2 regions of the Hungatella sp. genome follow, and region 1 is predicted to be linked to the other one. Evidence: riboswitches for the same ligand, from Rfam matches in the RefSeq annotation. Region 1 holds a riboswitch; the other holds the start of a gene.
The links. Region 1 has a riboswitch for cobalamin ahead of ACLTD4_RS02540 (ABC transporter substrate-binding protein). Riboswitches for the same ligand answer to the same signal wherever they lie in the genome.
Positions count from the first base shown of each region.

Region 1 (7,939 bases):
AAAAAGCTGAGAAACAGGTCGAGTATCTGCTGGAGGCAAAACGAAACTCGGAGACCGTGTTTGGTGAGTGAGTGCGGAGGAGGAATCATGGGATTATTCAACAAACTATTTAAGAAAAATGAAGCGGCACAGATACCAGCACCAGTATCGGCACAGACACCAGCATCGACAGCAACACCCGCACAGGAATCGCTCTGCCCTAATAAGGATACCATAATGGGATTCGCCCTTCTTCATACGGCTGAGCTTTCAGAGGAGGAGCTGACAGGGGCGATAAAAGAGGAATTTGGCCCTGAGACGGCGACAGAGGTTTCCAGAGACAATCTGTTCTCTGTGATTGTAAGCAGGGAGGAGGCGCAGTTTATCTGTACGCTGATGCCGTTTGCTGTGCCGGACCATGAGGTGGAGAAACTGTTTCCGTTTCATTCGCTGTCGCCGGAGGCGGAGCTGGAGATGGGGAGACATCAGGCATTTCTGATTATTGCAGGCAATGGGTTTGAACTGGAAAAGAAACGGGAGGCCTGTCTGGCGTTTAACCGGCTGTGCGGCGCGGTCATGAGACTGGAACAGGCTGTCGCCATGTATATGGGAGGGGCAGGGCTGCTTCTGGAAAAGGAAATTTATCTGAGACACGTGGAAATTATAAAGTCTCCCGTCGGTGAAGACCGGAACTATTTTCCGGCGCCGCTCTGGATCCGGGTACTTCTCTATCTCGATGACGGAAAGAAGATGGCCCGGACCGATGGCCTTGCAGATTTTGGTTATCCGGATGTCTGTGTTTTTAATACCCATCAGGAGCCGGAGGCGCTGTACCAGCAGCTGTATCTCATGGCGATCGAGGAGATCACCGGCAGAGGTGTCTACCGCAGTGGGGACCTGATCCGGATTGACGAAGAAACGGAGGCCGTCTGTAAACTGGCGGACGGTGTTTTACATATTATTGGCACGTGAGACCAGGGCGTGCCGATGGCAGAAATGAATCTTCAAATACGCCCAGGTACTGCATTGCACAAATACCGGTGAATTCAGCACGAATGCCTCACAGCCGCAGAGAACTTGTATCTTTGCAGCTGTGAGGTATTTTTATTACAGGGAGCGTCTCCCGGTGATCCGGCAGAGTTTTTTACATTAAACTTAAGTTTTCTACATTCTGTGGCATTATGAACCGCCGTAATGTTATAATTGATACTCAATCGGTTTACTGTGTATCATTGGCGAACAGCCATGGACATCTTTGCGGATTTTCAGAACCGGGCGCCGGACGGGGGATTTTTCCGGAAGGAATCGTGAATTTCTAACCGTACTTTAACCCTGGCTTCTGTATAATAAGCCTGTGATCACATAACACAGAAAATAAAAGAGCGAATAACAGGAGGCATTTATGATGTTAAAACACAGAGCAACAGCCATTTTGGCAGCAGCAGCCGTAGCAGCCACGACGTTAGCCTTTACCGCTTCTGCGGCGGTAAAGGATGTACAGGCGGATACCAGCAAATCCGCCGTATGCACTTCCACCGTTATGGACCATGCGGACGGGAATAGACAATATAAGTCTGAGATCAGAACCGATGAAAATGGGGAAACGTATATTATCGCGGAAGACGGATCGAAGATTTATATCAGCTGGACGGAAAAAGGAATCAGCAATGACGGCAGTGTCGTATACAGCGTCGTCGCGGCTGAGTAGAATGATTTTAACGGGATACCAAAAAGGATGAGAGGATTTGATTTACCATGAGACTTTTGATTGTGGAAGATGAGGAAGATATGCGGGAGGCGTTGTGCTACGGCCTGCGCAGACGCGGGTATGCGGTGGACGCCGCAGGTGACGGCGCCGACGCGGTCGAACAGTGCGGGATCAATGAGTATGATCTGGTGGTGCTCGACTTAAATCTCCCCGGTCTGGATGGCATGGAAGTGCTGAAGCACATTCGGTCCATGGAGAACCCGGCGAAGGTGCTGATTCTCTCTGCCCGCTCGGAGCTTGCAGACAAGATCAGCGGGCTGGACAGCGGAGCCAGCGACTATCTCACCAAGCCGTTTCATTTTGAGGAATTAGAGGCACGCATTCGTATGCTGCTGAGAAGATCATTTATCCAGACAGAGGCCGCCCTGACGAGGGGAGGTCTCTGTCTGGATTCCAATTTAAAGACAGCTGCTTTTCATGGAAAGCAGCTGGAATTCTCCATGCGTGAATTCGCAATTCTGGAATATCTGATGATTCATATGGGCAGGCTGGTCAGTGCAGAGGAACTGCTGGAGCATGTGTGGGACAGGGAGGCCGATCCCTTTTCCAATCAGGTGAAGGTCTATATCAGCGTCATACGGCGCAAGCTGCAGGCGGTTACGGATGAGGAAATCATCCGCAGCATCCGCGGCGCCGGATATCTGATCGATAAGGAGGAACCTCTATGATGAAGAAATTGTCACTCCGTATGCGGCTGACCCTTCTCTCGGCCCTGGTGATGGCCAGTGTGGCAGTCATACTGACCAGCATGTTCTTATTTGGGGCAGACCGCATTTTCGTACGAGATTTAGAGCAGAAGATGACGTTTCAGCCCCAGGATATTATCATCACCAGTGTTAAGAAAGAGGGAGTCTCTAACGAAAATATGGACTTGCAGGAGGTTACCGTTTCCTTGAAAAAGGCGGGTACGCAGTTTAACCTATGGGGGATGGCGGCCCTTTTTCTGGTCCTTATTCTGGGAACAGGGGCGACGTGGCTGATGGCGGGCCATGTGCTGAAGCCGCTGAAGGAGCTGTCGTCCGCGATTGAGGAGATCAGCGGCAATGATTTGTCGAACCGCGTGGAGATACAGGGCAGACAGGATGAGATCGGCCGGCTGGCCCGGTCTTTTAATCATATGATGGATAAAGTCAGCGCTTCATTTGAACGGCAGAAACGTTTTTCCGCCAGTGCCGCCCATGAGCTGAAGACTCCGCTTGCCACGATTCTCGTGAATCTGGAGGTTCTGGAGCTGGACGGGAAGACCTCGCCGGACCGCATGGAAAAGGTGCTGACCATCGTAAAAGCGAATACGGAGCGGATGATCCGTCTGGTGGAGGACCTGATGCGTCTGACGTCGGATAAGGACCACGAGATGGAGGAGGAAGTGGAGCTGAGCGAAGTGTTTGCCATAACGCTTGATGAGCTTTCACCGCTGATCCGAAAAAAGGACTTGACCGTCTCCATCGAGAATACGCCGGATATCAGCCTGACCGGCAGCCGCGTCATGCTTTACCGCGTTATGAGCAATCTGCTGGAGAACGCGGCAAAATACAACCGGGAGCATGGGTCCATCTCGATTGTCACGGGAAGAGATGATAATGGTGTGACTGTGAAGATCGAAGACACGGGAATTGGAATCCCGGAAGAAGCGCTTCCCCATATTTTTGAACCGTTTTACCGGGTGGATCAGTCCCGGTCCCGCGCCGTGGGCGGAGCCGGTCTGGGACTTCCCCTCGTAAAGGACATCGTGGAGAAGCACGGGGGAGAGGTCACGGTGAAGAGCGCGGCTGGTGAGGGAACGACATTTATACTGCGGTTCCCTGCCTCATACCGCGGTGTGGAAAGGCGCGGACGTGTATCTCCTCGACATGGAAAAATAGTCTGCGGCAATGATTAAACAGGTGGAACAGAACCGAACTTTGTGCTATGATAGGGAAGTATAATTGAATCATATGATATTAAGTGCATGTTCAAGAGGGAATCAGGTGAGAATCCTGAGCGATCCGGTCACTGTATTCAGGGAGCGATATCTTCAAATCCATTGCATCAAAGATGTGAGAAGGGAAGATGGAGCATTGATCTGTAAGTCAGGAAACCTGCTTAATAGGAAAAGATGAAGCCTCCGTGTAAGGCAATGCATCTGGGATAAAGAAGCTCTTTTTTTGCCGTAAGGCGCAGAAGGGGCTTAATAGTTTATGCCTGATGACGGGAACGCGGAATAAAAACGCGTTTCTTTTTTTGTTTCTGGCGGCTTCTGATTTGGCCTGCGCTTATGAATTACGGTATGATATGCAGTTATACAAGGATGATACCTGCGAAAAGCAGATGAATGGAGGAACTATGAAAGAGAGACAAAAGAGACGAAGTGCGTATTCCATGTTCGCGCTCCTGGCGGTGATTCTGACCCTGATGCTTAGCGGCTGTTCCGGTCAGAAGGCCGGCACACAGAGCACAGAGACCGCTCAGACAAGTGCTGAGGCAAAGACCGGGGCGGGCACAGAAACAGGTTCAGAGGAAAAGACCACAGAAGCGGCCGTGAATCCGGACGATGAGATTGTCCTGGCGGGCTACCGGAATGTGGCGCCTGGCGTGGATGACGCCTACTACTGCAGCGTAATTCTCTATGTATGGGAACCGCTGATCACGATGGATGCAGCCGGACAGCCGGTAGGAAAGCTGGCGAAGAGCTGGGAGATGTCTGACGATGCGAAGACCTGGACCTTCCATTTACAGGAAGGCGTCAAATTCCATGACGGCGAAGCGTTCAATGCGGACGCAGTGCTTTATAACTTTGACCGGATGAGATCAGAGGTGAAGCCTTCCGGCTTCTACAGCCTGAACATCGACAGCTTTTATCCGAATCTTGACCAGGTAACGAAGGTGGATGATTATACGGTGCAGCTGACCTTTACAGAGGCCTCACCGACCCTTCTTTTTACCATGACAAATTTCGGAAGCGCCATGTACAGCCCCAAATGCTTTGATGAAAATTATAATTACACCGGCATTGCACAGGGGACGGGACCATTTAAGATTACTGAGAATGTTAAGGATCAGTACGTACTCCTGGAGCGCAACGAGGATTACTGGGGAGAGAAGGCTGCGGCGAAGACAATCCGCGTGATGACGATCCCGGATGTCAATACCAGATTCTCCGCTATGAAGTCCGGAGAAATCATGGGCGTTATTGATTTAAAGGCGATCACGCCGGCTCTCGCTGTGGAGCTTGTAAAGGATGACCAGTTTGCGATCACGACGACCAATTCTACCATGATCGATTTCCTGTGCCTCAATGGAACAAAGGCGCCGTTTGATGATGTCAGAATGAGAAAGGCGTTCAGCCTTCTGGTAGACAGAAACGCCATTGCGGATCATATCTATCTTGGATACGCATCCCCTACTTCCAATATCTTAAACTACAGCACGCCGTTCTATAAGGACTTCCCGGTGGAATACGACCCAGAGCAGGCAAAAGCGCTTGCAAAAGAGGTTCTGGGAGATCAGAGAGTCAGCGTAAAGTATCTGGTTCAGCAGGACAACACGGAGCAGAAGGCGGAGGCGGAGCTGATCGCGGCGATTCTTCCGGAGATCGGAGTGGACGTGACCATCGAATCCTATGACTGGGCGGCCATGAAGGATATGATGAAGAGCGGGGATTACGATATTGCACGCGGCCAGCAGGGGCTTTCCAATATGGAAGCCATCACCATCTTTAAGCGTTTCATGTATTCCACAGGCGATCAGAACGTGAACTACAGCCTTGGAGTAAAGAGCGCGGAAATTGATGGCCTGATCGATCAGGCGGATGCGGAGATCGATCTGGTAAAGCGTCAGGAAGCTTACGATAAGCTGCAGGAAATCTCCGTTGAGACGCAGCCTGTGCTTCCTCTCTACAACGAAAAGACTCTGATGGTCTACAATAAGAAACTGGCCGGATATGAGGCGCAGATCTACGGACTGGATCTGACAAAGGTAGGCTGGGCACAGTAAACAGGGAGAGTATGAGATGCTTCGATATATAGTTCGGCGGATTCTGTCCGTGATTCCTGTGTTAATCGGAATTTCCGTCATGGCCTTCATGCTGGGCTTATTGACACCGGGAGACCCTGCGGCCATGGCCCTTGGAAGGGATGGCGTCTCTCAGGTGACGCCGGAGCTTTTAGAGGCCAAGAGGGAAGAGCTGGGATTAAATGATCCCGGTGCGGTCCAGTATCTGCGCTGGGCGGGAAAGGTACTGCAGGGAGATTTAGGCAGATCATACAGCGATCAATCGCAGGTGAGCGGAGAACTTCTCCGCCGCCTGCCCATGACGCTTAAACTGGCATGTTCCGGGATGGCACTGGTGTGCGTCTTCGGGATATCCTTCGGAATATTCTCTGCGGCGTTTGTGAACCGCGCGCCCGATCAGGGAATGAAATTTCTTACAAATCTTATGATGGCAGTACCGTCATTCTGGCTGGCAATCGTCATGATTATCCTGTTTGGTGAAAAATGGAAGCTGCTCCCCACCAATGGCGTGGGAGGCATCCGTCATATGATTCTGCCGTCGGTCACGCTGGCCTGCGCCAATATCGCCATGACCCAGCGGCTGATGCGGTCTTCCATGCTGACGGAGTTCGGCAGGCAGTATATGCTGGCGGCTGACGCAAAGGGGATTAAAAAGAGCAGGCTGATGCTCTGTCACGCGTTTCCCAACGCGGTGCTTCCGGTGATTACGCTGTTCGGTAATTACCTGGGGGGAATGCTGGGAGGTTCCGTGATTATTGAGAATATGTTTTCCCTTCCGGGAATCGGCTCCTACGTGCTGGAGGCCATTCACTCAAGGGATTATCCGGTGATTCAGGGATATGTGCTGTTTACCGGCGTGATCTATGTCACCGTTTCTCTCGCAGCAGATTTACTATGCGCATGGCTCAATCCGAAGATACGGCTGGGAGACGGCGGAAAGCGCGGGGAGGGAGGCAGAAATGAGTAAGAGACAGATGATTCCGGGAATCATCGGAATTGTAATACTGACCGTGATTCTGGCAGGCAGTGTTCTGGCGCCTGTGCTGGCTCCTTATGAAGTCAATGCCGTCGATATGTCCCAGACACTTAGGACGCCGTCCGCGGCCCATTTATTCGGCACAGATCTGCTGGGGAGAGATATTTTCAGCAGAATCCTGTACGGCGGAAGGAGCTCGATTCTTCTTTCCCTGACAGCGACTGTGCTGTCCATGCTGGCGGGCATGGCGGTGGGAACGCTGGCAGGCTATTACGGAGGCATCTGTGATGATGTGATCCTTGTCTGCATGAATATCTTTCAGGGACTGCCGGGAACCAGCTTAATGATCGCCATCGCCGGGATCATGGGACCGAGCTTTCAGAGTTTGATGATCGCGCTTGTGCTGACCAGCTGGACCGGATTTGCCAGGATTATCCGCACGGAGGTGCTGCGGCTGAAGGAGGAGAATTTCGTGAAGGGGCTTAAGATTCTGGGCGTCTCCGATCAGGCGATTATCTGGAAACACATCGTGCCCAATATGAAGGGCAATACGGTTGTGCTGTTTGCCACCAGGATTGGCCGCTGTATTCTGTCCATTTCGGGACTCAGCTTTCTGGGGCTTGGCATACAGCCGCCTAACCCGGACTGGAGTGTTATGTTAAACGATGCCAGAATGAATTTCCGTTCCTATCCCCATCTGATTATTGCGCCGGGCGTGTGTCTGGTGCTCCTGCTTCTCGGGATCAATCTGGTGGGCGACATGCTGCGGGATCTGATGGATCACAAGAGAGGGGAGGCAGGAGGCTATTGATGGATGATAATCTGACCGTCCAGGATGCGGTGGTGCATTTTCAAGTGAAGGACGGACTCGTAAAGGCGGTTGACCACGTAAATGCCAGGTTTGCGGCGGGAGAGATCACCGGTCTGATCGGAGAGAGCGGATGCGGGAAATCTGTGCTGGGCATGGCGATTCTGGGCCTGCTTCCCGCCTACGCCAGGACGGAAGGCGCGATCTGGCTGAATGGACAGAATCTCTTATCGCTGGACTCCAGACAGATGAGGAAGCTGCGGGGGCGAAAACTGGGGCTGATTCCTCAGAATCCGGCAGACTCCTTTAATCCGGTGCGGAAAATCGGCGGGCAGATCAGGGAGGCGCTGGCCGTGGGAAACCAGAAGGGCCAGAAAAACGAAATGGCAGCCAGACTCCTGGTGGAATTTGGATTTGA
Region 1 covers NZ_JBKVCZ010000004.1:70,697-78,635, forward strand. The annotation lists gene ACLTD4_RS02515 (hypothetical protein) at 1-71, shown strand, start outside; gene ACLTD4_RS02520 (hypothetical protein) at 88-951, shown strand; gene ACLTD4_RS02525 (choline transporter) at 1,382-1,687, shown strand; gene ACLTD4_RS02530 (response regulator transcription factor) at 1,735-2,415, shown strand; gene ACLTD4_RS02535 (sensor histidine kinase) at 2,412-3,626, shown strand; cobalamin riboswitch at 3,673-3,848, shown strand; gene ACLTD4_RS02540 (ABC transporter substrate-binding protein) at 4,070-5,719, shown strand; gene ACLTD4_RS02545 (ABC transporter permease) at 5,736-6,704, shown strand; gene ACLTD4_RS02550 (ABC transporter permease) at 6,697-7,524, shown strand; gene ACLTD4_RS02555 (ABC transporter ATP-binding protein) at 7,524-7,939, shown strand, end outside.

Region 2 (7,939 bases), on a different contig from region 1:
TGTAACCTCTGGCGAGGTGACGGATGAATTAAAGAATCGGGCACAGAGTGAAGACACAATGAACGAATGGTATCGGAATTTTATTAAGGAAAATGGATTAGAGAACTTTGGCCTTTCCGATTAAGCGTTTAAATATGCTGAAAGAAAGGAGATAAGGTATATTGGTAAAATTAAAAACGGGCATTCATTTTCTGTTTGGACAAAGTGAGCCGGTGACATACTTTTATCCTATTATTGAACGGTTTGCATTTTTGGGATTTAAGTGTGTGGAACTGCCACCGGACCCATTTTTAAGAGATTATGAGCGGCTTCGTGATCTGGTGCAGTATGCTGGAGAGAAGGGCGTGGAAATTGTTTTTAGCTGTGGGTTTCCTAAAGATTGTGATATGGCTTCCGATGACTGTGCAGTCAGGGAAAATGGAATAAGATATATGCATCAGATTCTGGAAATGATGGAGCGCGCGGATATCTGTCTGTTGGGAGGAACTTTTTATACGAAATGGCCCTCTTACAGGGTAGAGACACTTCCTATGACTGAAAAGCGGCGGATTTTTGAACGAACAGCACTTTGCTTTAAGAATGCGGTAAAAGAGATTCGTGGCAGCTCAATAATACTGACCATTGAACCATTAAACCGGTTTGAAGGTTACCTGATTAACACTGCTGAAGAGGGCGTTCGGTTTTGCAAAATAGTGGAGAATCCAAATGTTGGATTGATGCTGGATGGGTTCCATATGTCGGTAGAGGAAAATTCTATTCAGGAGGCAATTCTAACAGCAGGTAAGTATTTAAGACATCTTCACCTTGCAGAAAATAACAGAAGGCTTCCGGGAGTGGGGAAGTTTCATTGGGAAGAGTATTTTTCTGCTTTAAAAGATATTGGCTATTCCGGACGATTTGACATTGAAGCTTTTACGACACCGGGAGGCAGTGTGGCTGCCAGCGTAGCTTTATGGAGAGAGTTGGAAGAAGGTATGAATCTGGAGAAGGAAAATGAAATGCTTCTTCAATCTATAGATTTTATAGAAACAAAATGCCGTTTTTATAATATCTTGGGGGAATAGGATGACTGCAAAAAAAGGAGCCGAAATAAAAAGGCTCCTTTTTTAATGTGTCTTACTGCTGAAAAAATAGGAGCGATTCAATTGCCATACGCCTCCTCCCGTTATATAATGGGTCATATCGGCCAATGCCGGTAAATAGATCAAGGGAGGTGAAACCAATTTACAGAGGTCATAAACACGATGCGGCGCATTCGATTGATTTCTATGCCTATGAGTCGCGGCTCAGAAGCTGGAATGCGGGGCTTAAGATGGCGGTGGGGATGGCGGCGCTCTGTCTGTGCATCGCGGCGGACAAGCTGTCGGTGTCGGTATTTGTAATCTTTACCATGGCCTGCATTACGGTTATTGCGGGAGGCTTATCGCCTGCACGGTATTTAAAGCTGCTTACGATTCCTCTCGCCTTTCTTTTTATGGGGACTGTGGCGATTGCCATAGGTATTTCACGCAGGCCCTGCGGCGACTGGTATATAAGCGTTCCATGGTTTTCGCTCTATGTGACGAAGGCCGGGCTTTTGCAGGCTGTGCTGCTGTTTACCAGAGCGCTGGGGGCGGTCAGTGCCATGTACATGATGACGCTTGCCACGCCGGCCAGTGAGATGATCGGAGTCTTAAAGCGCATACACGTACCGAAAATGATTGTGGAACTGATGTATCTGATTTACCGCTTTATTTTCGTATTGAGCGACACCCACAGTCAGATGAAGCAGGCCGCTGTTTCCCGGCTGGGAACCTGCGATTTTAGGACATCCTGCCGTACCTTCGGAAGTACCGCCGGCAATCTGCTGGTGGCATCGTTGAAAAAGGCGGACACGTATTATGACTCTCTATTGTCCCGGTGCTACGACGGGGATCTCTGTTTCCTGGAGGAAGAGAAGCGGATCAGGGGAAGCCAGGCGGCAGCGGCAGCAGGATACTTACTGCTGATTGCGGCGGTGTGGATCTTACTGTAGTCCGACATCGGAGTGATACAGAGAAAATGAGAGAAAAGGTGGTGAGTATGTGGATGAGAACAGAGGAGATGTGATTTTGGAGACAGAGCATCTCTGCTATTCCTATGACAGCAGGAAAACGGCCCTGCAGGATGTGAACTTATCGGTCAGAAAGGGTGAGCGGATCGCGGTACTGGGTTCCAACGGAGCAGGAAAATCCACGTGTTTTCTGAATTTGAACGGAGTGCTGTCACCGGATTCCGGGAAAATTTTATACCGGGGTACCGAAATTACAAAAAAGAACCGGAACGAGCTGCGAAAGCACGTTGGAATTGTGTTTCAGGAGGCGGATAATCAGATTATCGCATCAACGGTGGCCGCGGAGGTTTCATTTGGGCCCATGAATTTAAAGCTTCCGGCCGTGGAGGTGAAACGGCGCGTGGATGAGGCCCTTGCTTGTATGAATTTAGTAGAGATGAAAGACAGGCCGCCTCACTATCTTAGCGGCGGTGAGAAGAAACGGGTCTGTATCGCGGATATTGTTGCGATGGAGTCGGAACTCTTCCTGTTTGATGAGCCGACGGCTTCACTGGACCCTCTGAATACGGCAGTATTCGAGGCGGTTCTGGATAAGCTGTGGAATATGGGGAAAACTCTTTTGATTTCAACCCATGATGTGGATTTCGCCTGGAGATGGGCGGACCGGGCGTTGGTATTTGCCGGAGGCCGTCTGATTGCGGACGACTCGCCGCGCCGCATTTTTCAGGATGAAAGCGTGGTATCGCAGGCGAACTTAAGAAAGCCGGTCCTGATGGATGTGTGCAGCCGGCTGGCGGCCCATGGGCTTGTGCCTGACGGTTCATATGCAAAAGATGCAGAGGAACTGGAACGGCTGTTGTGCCGGCAGCAGGAAGCAGGCAGTTTGAAAATGAGAGCAGACGGAGTCAAATGTATTTGACAGCCGGAGCTGTTTTCGTGTACAATACAATAGAATTACGCAAGAGGTGCCTGTGAAATTCTCCGCAGGATAATAGGGAAAAGGGTGAAAATCCCTTACGGTCCCGCCGCTGTAAAAGAGGAGCAGGGCTCGATAAATCACTGGGTAACCGGGAAGATGAGCTGCTGTGATGAACCTTGAGTCAGAAGACCTGCCTGTTGCGATACGATGCGTCCGGTTACGAGCGATGACCGGAGGCCGAAGCCTTTTTTTGCGTCCGGAAAACCGGGGATCTCTGTGAAGACAGGGGATAAGAGCGAAGAAGAGGCTGTCGTCAAAGTACCGGTCTGATGAGTGGGAATCATCGGATGAGGTGCTTATTTTTTTTGAAGGGAGAATAGAGATGACGAAGAAAGAAAAAAGAATCATGACACTTGCAGTGGCATTTGCATTTACGTTCGGCGTTATGCCGGTTTCGTATGCGATGCACATTATGGAGGGGTATCTGCCTTTGGGCTACTGCCTGGTATGGGGAGCTGTCTGTGTGCCGTTCCTGGCCGCCGGATTCTTTTCCATCCGCCGTACACTGGGTGAAAACAGAAAGAACATCACTGTGCTTGCCATGGCCGGGGCGTTTATTTTTGTGATTTCGTCCCTGAAGATTCCGTCTGTTACGGGCAGCTGCTCCCACATGACCGGAACCGGTCTCGGGGCGATCCTGTTTGGGCCGTCGGCAGTGAGCATCCTTGGAATTATCGTATTGATTTTCCAGGCGGTTTTACTGGCACATGGGGGACTCACCACGCTGGGTGCCAATACCTTCTCTATGGCGATTGCTGGTCCGTTCGTGGCTTTTGGGATCTATAAATTATGCGGAAAGTTAAAGGTAAACCGCTACGTATCCGTATTTCTTGCGGCTACCCTTGGCGATCTGTTTACATACTGCGTAACCAGCCTTCAGCTGGCGCTTGCCTATCCTGCAGAGCAGGGCGGTGTGGCTCTGTCTGCGGCGAAGTTTTTAGGCGTGTTTGCGCCGACACAGCTGCCGCTGGCCATCATTGAAGGACTTCTCACTACTGTTATCATCATAGCGCTGGAATCCTACGCCGGGCCGGAGCTTTCCAGTATCGGATTTGCAAAGGAGGCAAAATAAGATGGATAAGAATAAAAAAATCATTGTAATCGTTTTACTGGTCATTGCCTGCCTGATCGCAATTATTCCGCTGTTCGCGTTAAAAGGCGCAGAATTCGGCGGATCTGATGATGCGGGAAGCCAGATGGTGGCTGAAATCCGTGGAGAAGAGTATGAGCCGTGGTTCACTCCGGTAATGGAAACCCTGATTCAGGGCGAACTCCCGGGCGAGGTGGAAAGCCTGCTGTTCTGCATTCAGACCGGGATCGGCGTCGGCATCATGGCCTTTGTCATGGGACGTTTCGTAGAGCGGAAGAAATGGATGACAAAAAAAGAAAATAAATAAAACAAGCAGTTTTATAGAGCCGGGTAAATTTCTTCTGATAGAATTTTCCGGCTTATTTTCTGCCTCCGGCTGCAAGCCCGACAGCCAGAAGGCGTGAACGGGAGATAAAAGGAAGGGAAATGGAAAAAACTGGACTGTCGGAAAGCATGCAGGCAGCAAGAAATGTGACAAAAATGTTCTTGTTTTCTGGTATGATAGAGAAAAGACAGGAGGCGGGGATTATGGCAAGTGAATTGGGGGCTGCGAATTACGATGAGACGGTCGACAGGAATGGTAAGATGGGGAGCAGAACGGGGGTCAAATTGAGTGACAAATGGAGTGACGAGATGAATCACACACCAAATAATATAGAAGAAATAGCTGCAGTCATTGACTATATCGAAGAACATCTGATGGAGGAGCGGCTGGATTTAGAAGGTATTGCTGCGGCTTTCAACTATTCCAGATATCATTTGCACCGCATGTTTGCATCTGTTACCGGTTTTCCCATGCATACCTATCTTATGAGGCGCAGGCTGACTGAGGCGGCCAGGATGCTGGTGTTTTCGAAAGAGCCTGTTCTGGAAATTGCGCTGGCTTCCGGATACGAAACGCAGCGCTCATTTTCAAGGGCGTTTCAGAAGTATTTTAAACACAGTCCATCCCAATACCGGAAGAAGGGTGATTTCTTCCCGCTGCAGCTGAAATACGATACCTCCCGCCGGGAAAAACTGCGGGGGGACAGGATACTCGAGGTAGCCATGACGGAGGCGAAGACGATATCCATCGTCGGCTTCTGCGGTTCCACAAAGGGCGGTTTCTCTGTAATCGGCAGGTGCTGGAGGCGGCTTCATGCAAAAAAGGGCCGTATCTCCGGCCGCGCGGACGAGGAATTTCTGATTGGGGTAAATGACTACTCTTATTATCCCTGCCAGGGAATGGATAAGGTGTTCCGGTATATTGCGGGAGCAGAGGTCGCCGAAGAACACACGGTTCCCAGGGGAATGCAGGAATTTACACTCCCGGCCGGCCGTTATGCTGTGTTTTCCTTCCGCGGAAGGAATGAGGACAGCCTTCAGCCGGTAGTGGAATACATCTATGGGGAGTGGTTTCCTGAATCCACCTGTCGGTTTGACGACGGCAGACGGTATGATTTTGCAAGGTATGGGGAACGGTTGGACGAAAAGGGAGAAAGTGATATTCAGTTATGGGTGCCGGTTATCTGAGCACCCATTATTTCATCCATAGGAAAGTTAGTCCTATGAATGAAAAATCTCCGGGGGACAGCGTGCCCCGCGCCCTGTTCCTTCTCACATCAGTCAGACAAATTGATTCCCGTAATCATCATCGTTCCATTTACATCATTGAACACAACCGTTCCGTTTTCGCCCATCATCACGCCAGCGCCGTAGGAGTCAAGCTGCGATTCCTGTACGGCGGCGATGGTGTCCTTCATCTTCTGGGTGAACAGCGTTTCTGAGCCGAGGGCGATCAGGTCATTCCGTGTCTCAAGCTCGCGGCCGTCCCCTGATTCCAGGGATATGTAGACCGGATAGCCGCAGAGATCTGCAAAACCTTCCAGATCAGCTGTTGCAACAGCCTTTTTTATTTTTTGAGCAAATGCGGCCGCTCTCTCAGAGTCTGTTTCTGAATCGTTTTCTTCCTCCGTTTCACTGGACTGCTCTGAAGGCGATAGAGAAGCTGCCCCGGTATCATCAATTGAAGTTTCTTCGCTATCTGCTGATTCGGCGGAGAAGGTTTCTCCATTATCCATATCTTTTTCATATGTAGAAGAGACTGTCTCGGAAGAAGCAGACGATGCCGGTGCAAACGCGCAGCCGGAAATGCCCATGGATACTGACAGCGCGAGCGCAGCCAGCCTGTTTAAATGCCTCATATAGATAAGTCCTCCTTTTCATGTATTCAGTGGCAGTATATCATTCCGACAGAGCGGAATCAACTTGAGAATGATTCTTATGGATCAGATCTGGCGGAAGACCTCATGTGAAAATTTCCACCAAGATTAATCTTTTCTATTGTCCTGGAAAATGCTATACTTACATTATCTATTGTCTAAGGAGAGACTGTTAAATGAAAAAATTGATATCATGGAATGTTAATGGCCTTCGCGCCTGCGTAGGTAAAGGTTTTTTAGATTATTTTCACGAAGTGAAGGCGGATATTTTCTGCATACAGGAGAGCAAGCTTTCAGAGGGACAGATTGAACTGGATCTGCCGGGCTACCATCAATACTGGAATTACGCGGAAAAGAAAGGCTATTCGGGAACTGCCATGTTTACGAAGGAGGCGCCGCTATCTGTTGCGTACGGCATCGGAATAGAGGAACACGATCATGAGGGCCGCGTAATAACGGCGGAATTTCCCGATTATTACGTTGTCACCTGCTACACTCCCAATTCCAAGGACGGGCTGGCGCGCCTGCCATACCGTATGACGTGGGAGGATGCATTTCTTCAGTATTTAAAAGGGCTGGAAGAGAAGAAGCCGGTTATTTTCTGCGGTGATTTAAATGTGGCACATAAGGAGATTGACTTGAAGAATCCGAAGACTAACCGGAAGAACGCGGGCTTCACAGACGAAGAGCGCGGCAAGTTTACAGATCTTCTGGAGGCCGGATTCATCGACACCTTCCGCTGGTTCTATCCGGACAGAGAGGAGATTTACTCCTGGTGGTCGTACCGGTTTAGCGCCAGATCCAAGAACGCAGGCTGGAGAATTGACTATTTCTGCGTATCAGAATCGTTAAAGGACAGGCTGGTCAGTGCGGATATCCATACGGAGATACTTGGCTCCGACCATTGCCCGGTGGAACTGGTGATTGAATAGAAGCGTGGATTCTATACAGCGATGAATAAGGAACGGAGAGACGAATTACAAAGATGAATTTATTAACGATAGAACATTTGACAAAATCATACACCGAGCGGCTGCTCTTTGACGATACCAGCTTCAGCATCAATGAGGGTGAGAAGATCGGCCTTATCGGGATCAATGGAACGGGGAAATCGACGCTATTGAAGATTGTGGCGGGGCTGGAGGAACCGGACGACGGAAGCGTGGTGCGCGGACGTAATCTGGATATCCGGTTTTTATCTCAAAATCCGAAGTTTCATGACGGCGATACGATCCTGGAAAGCATTGTCCGTGAAAATGAGGGACACGCTCATGTGTGGGACTTAGAGAGCCAGGCAAAGACGATGCTTACAAAGCTGGGATTCACGGATTTTGACGACCGTGTGGAGACCCTTTCGGGAGGCCAGAGAAAACGGGTGGCGCTGGTAAGCGTCCTTCTTTCCACGGCGGATTTACTGGTATTGGACGAGCCGACCAACCATTTAGACAGCGCCATGGCGGACTGGCTGGAGACGTATCTGCGCCGGTTTAACGGAGCGCTCTTAATGGTAACTCATGACCGGTATTTCCTGGACAGTGTGACGAACCGGATCGTGGAGCTGGACAAGGGCAAATTATACAGCTATCAGGCCAATTACGAGGGCTATCTGGAACTGAAGGCCCAGCGCCTCGATATGG
Region 2 covers NZ_JBKVCZ010000001.1:127,720-135,658, forward strand. The annotation lists gene ACLTD4_RS00590 (sugar ABC transporter substrate-binding protein) at 1-124, shown strand, start outside; gene ACLTD4_RS00595 (sugar phosphate isomerase/epimerase family protein) at 162-1,064, shown strand; gene cbiQ (cobalt ECF transporter T component CbiQ) at 1,214-2,014, shown strand; gene ACLTD4_RS00605 (energy-coupling factor ABC transporter ATP-binding protein) at 2,064-2,951, shown strand; cobalamin riboswitch at 2,979-3,164, shown strand; gene ACLTD4_RS00610 (energy-coupling factor ABC transporter permease) at 3,334-4,083, shown strand; gene ACLTD4_RS00615 (energy-coupling factor ABC transporter substrate-binding protein) at 4,085-4,408, shown strand; gene ACLTD4_RS00620 (AraC family transcriptional regulator) at 4,630-5,613, shown strand; gene ACLTD4_RS00625 (hypothetical protein) at 5,703-6,284, opposite strand; gene ACLTD4_RS00630 (exodeoxyribonuclease III) at 6,479-7,234, shown strand; partial or broken gene ACLTD4_RS00635 (ABC-F family ATP-binding cassette domain-containing protein) at 7,288-7,939, shown strand, end outside.
Region 2: linked by a shared signal. The riboswitch ahead of ACLTD4_RS00610 (energy-coupling factor ABC transporter permease) and the one ahead of ACLTD4_RS02540 (ABC transporter substrate-binding protein) in region 1 are both predicted to bind cobalamin.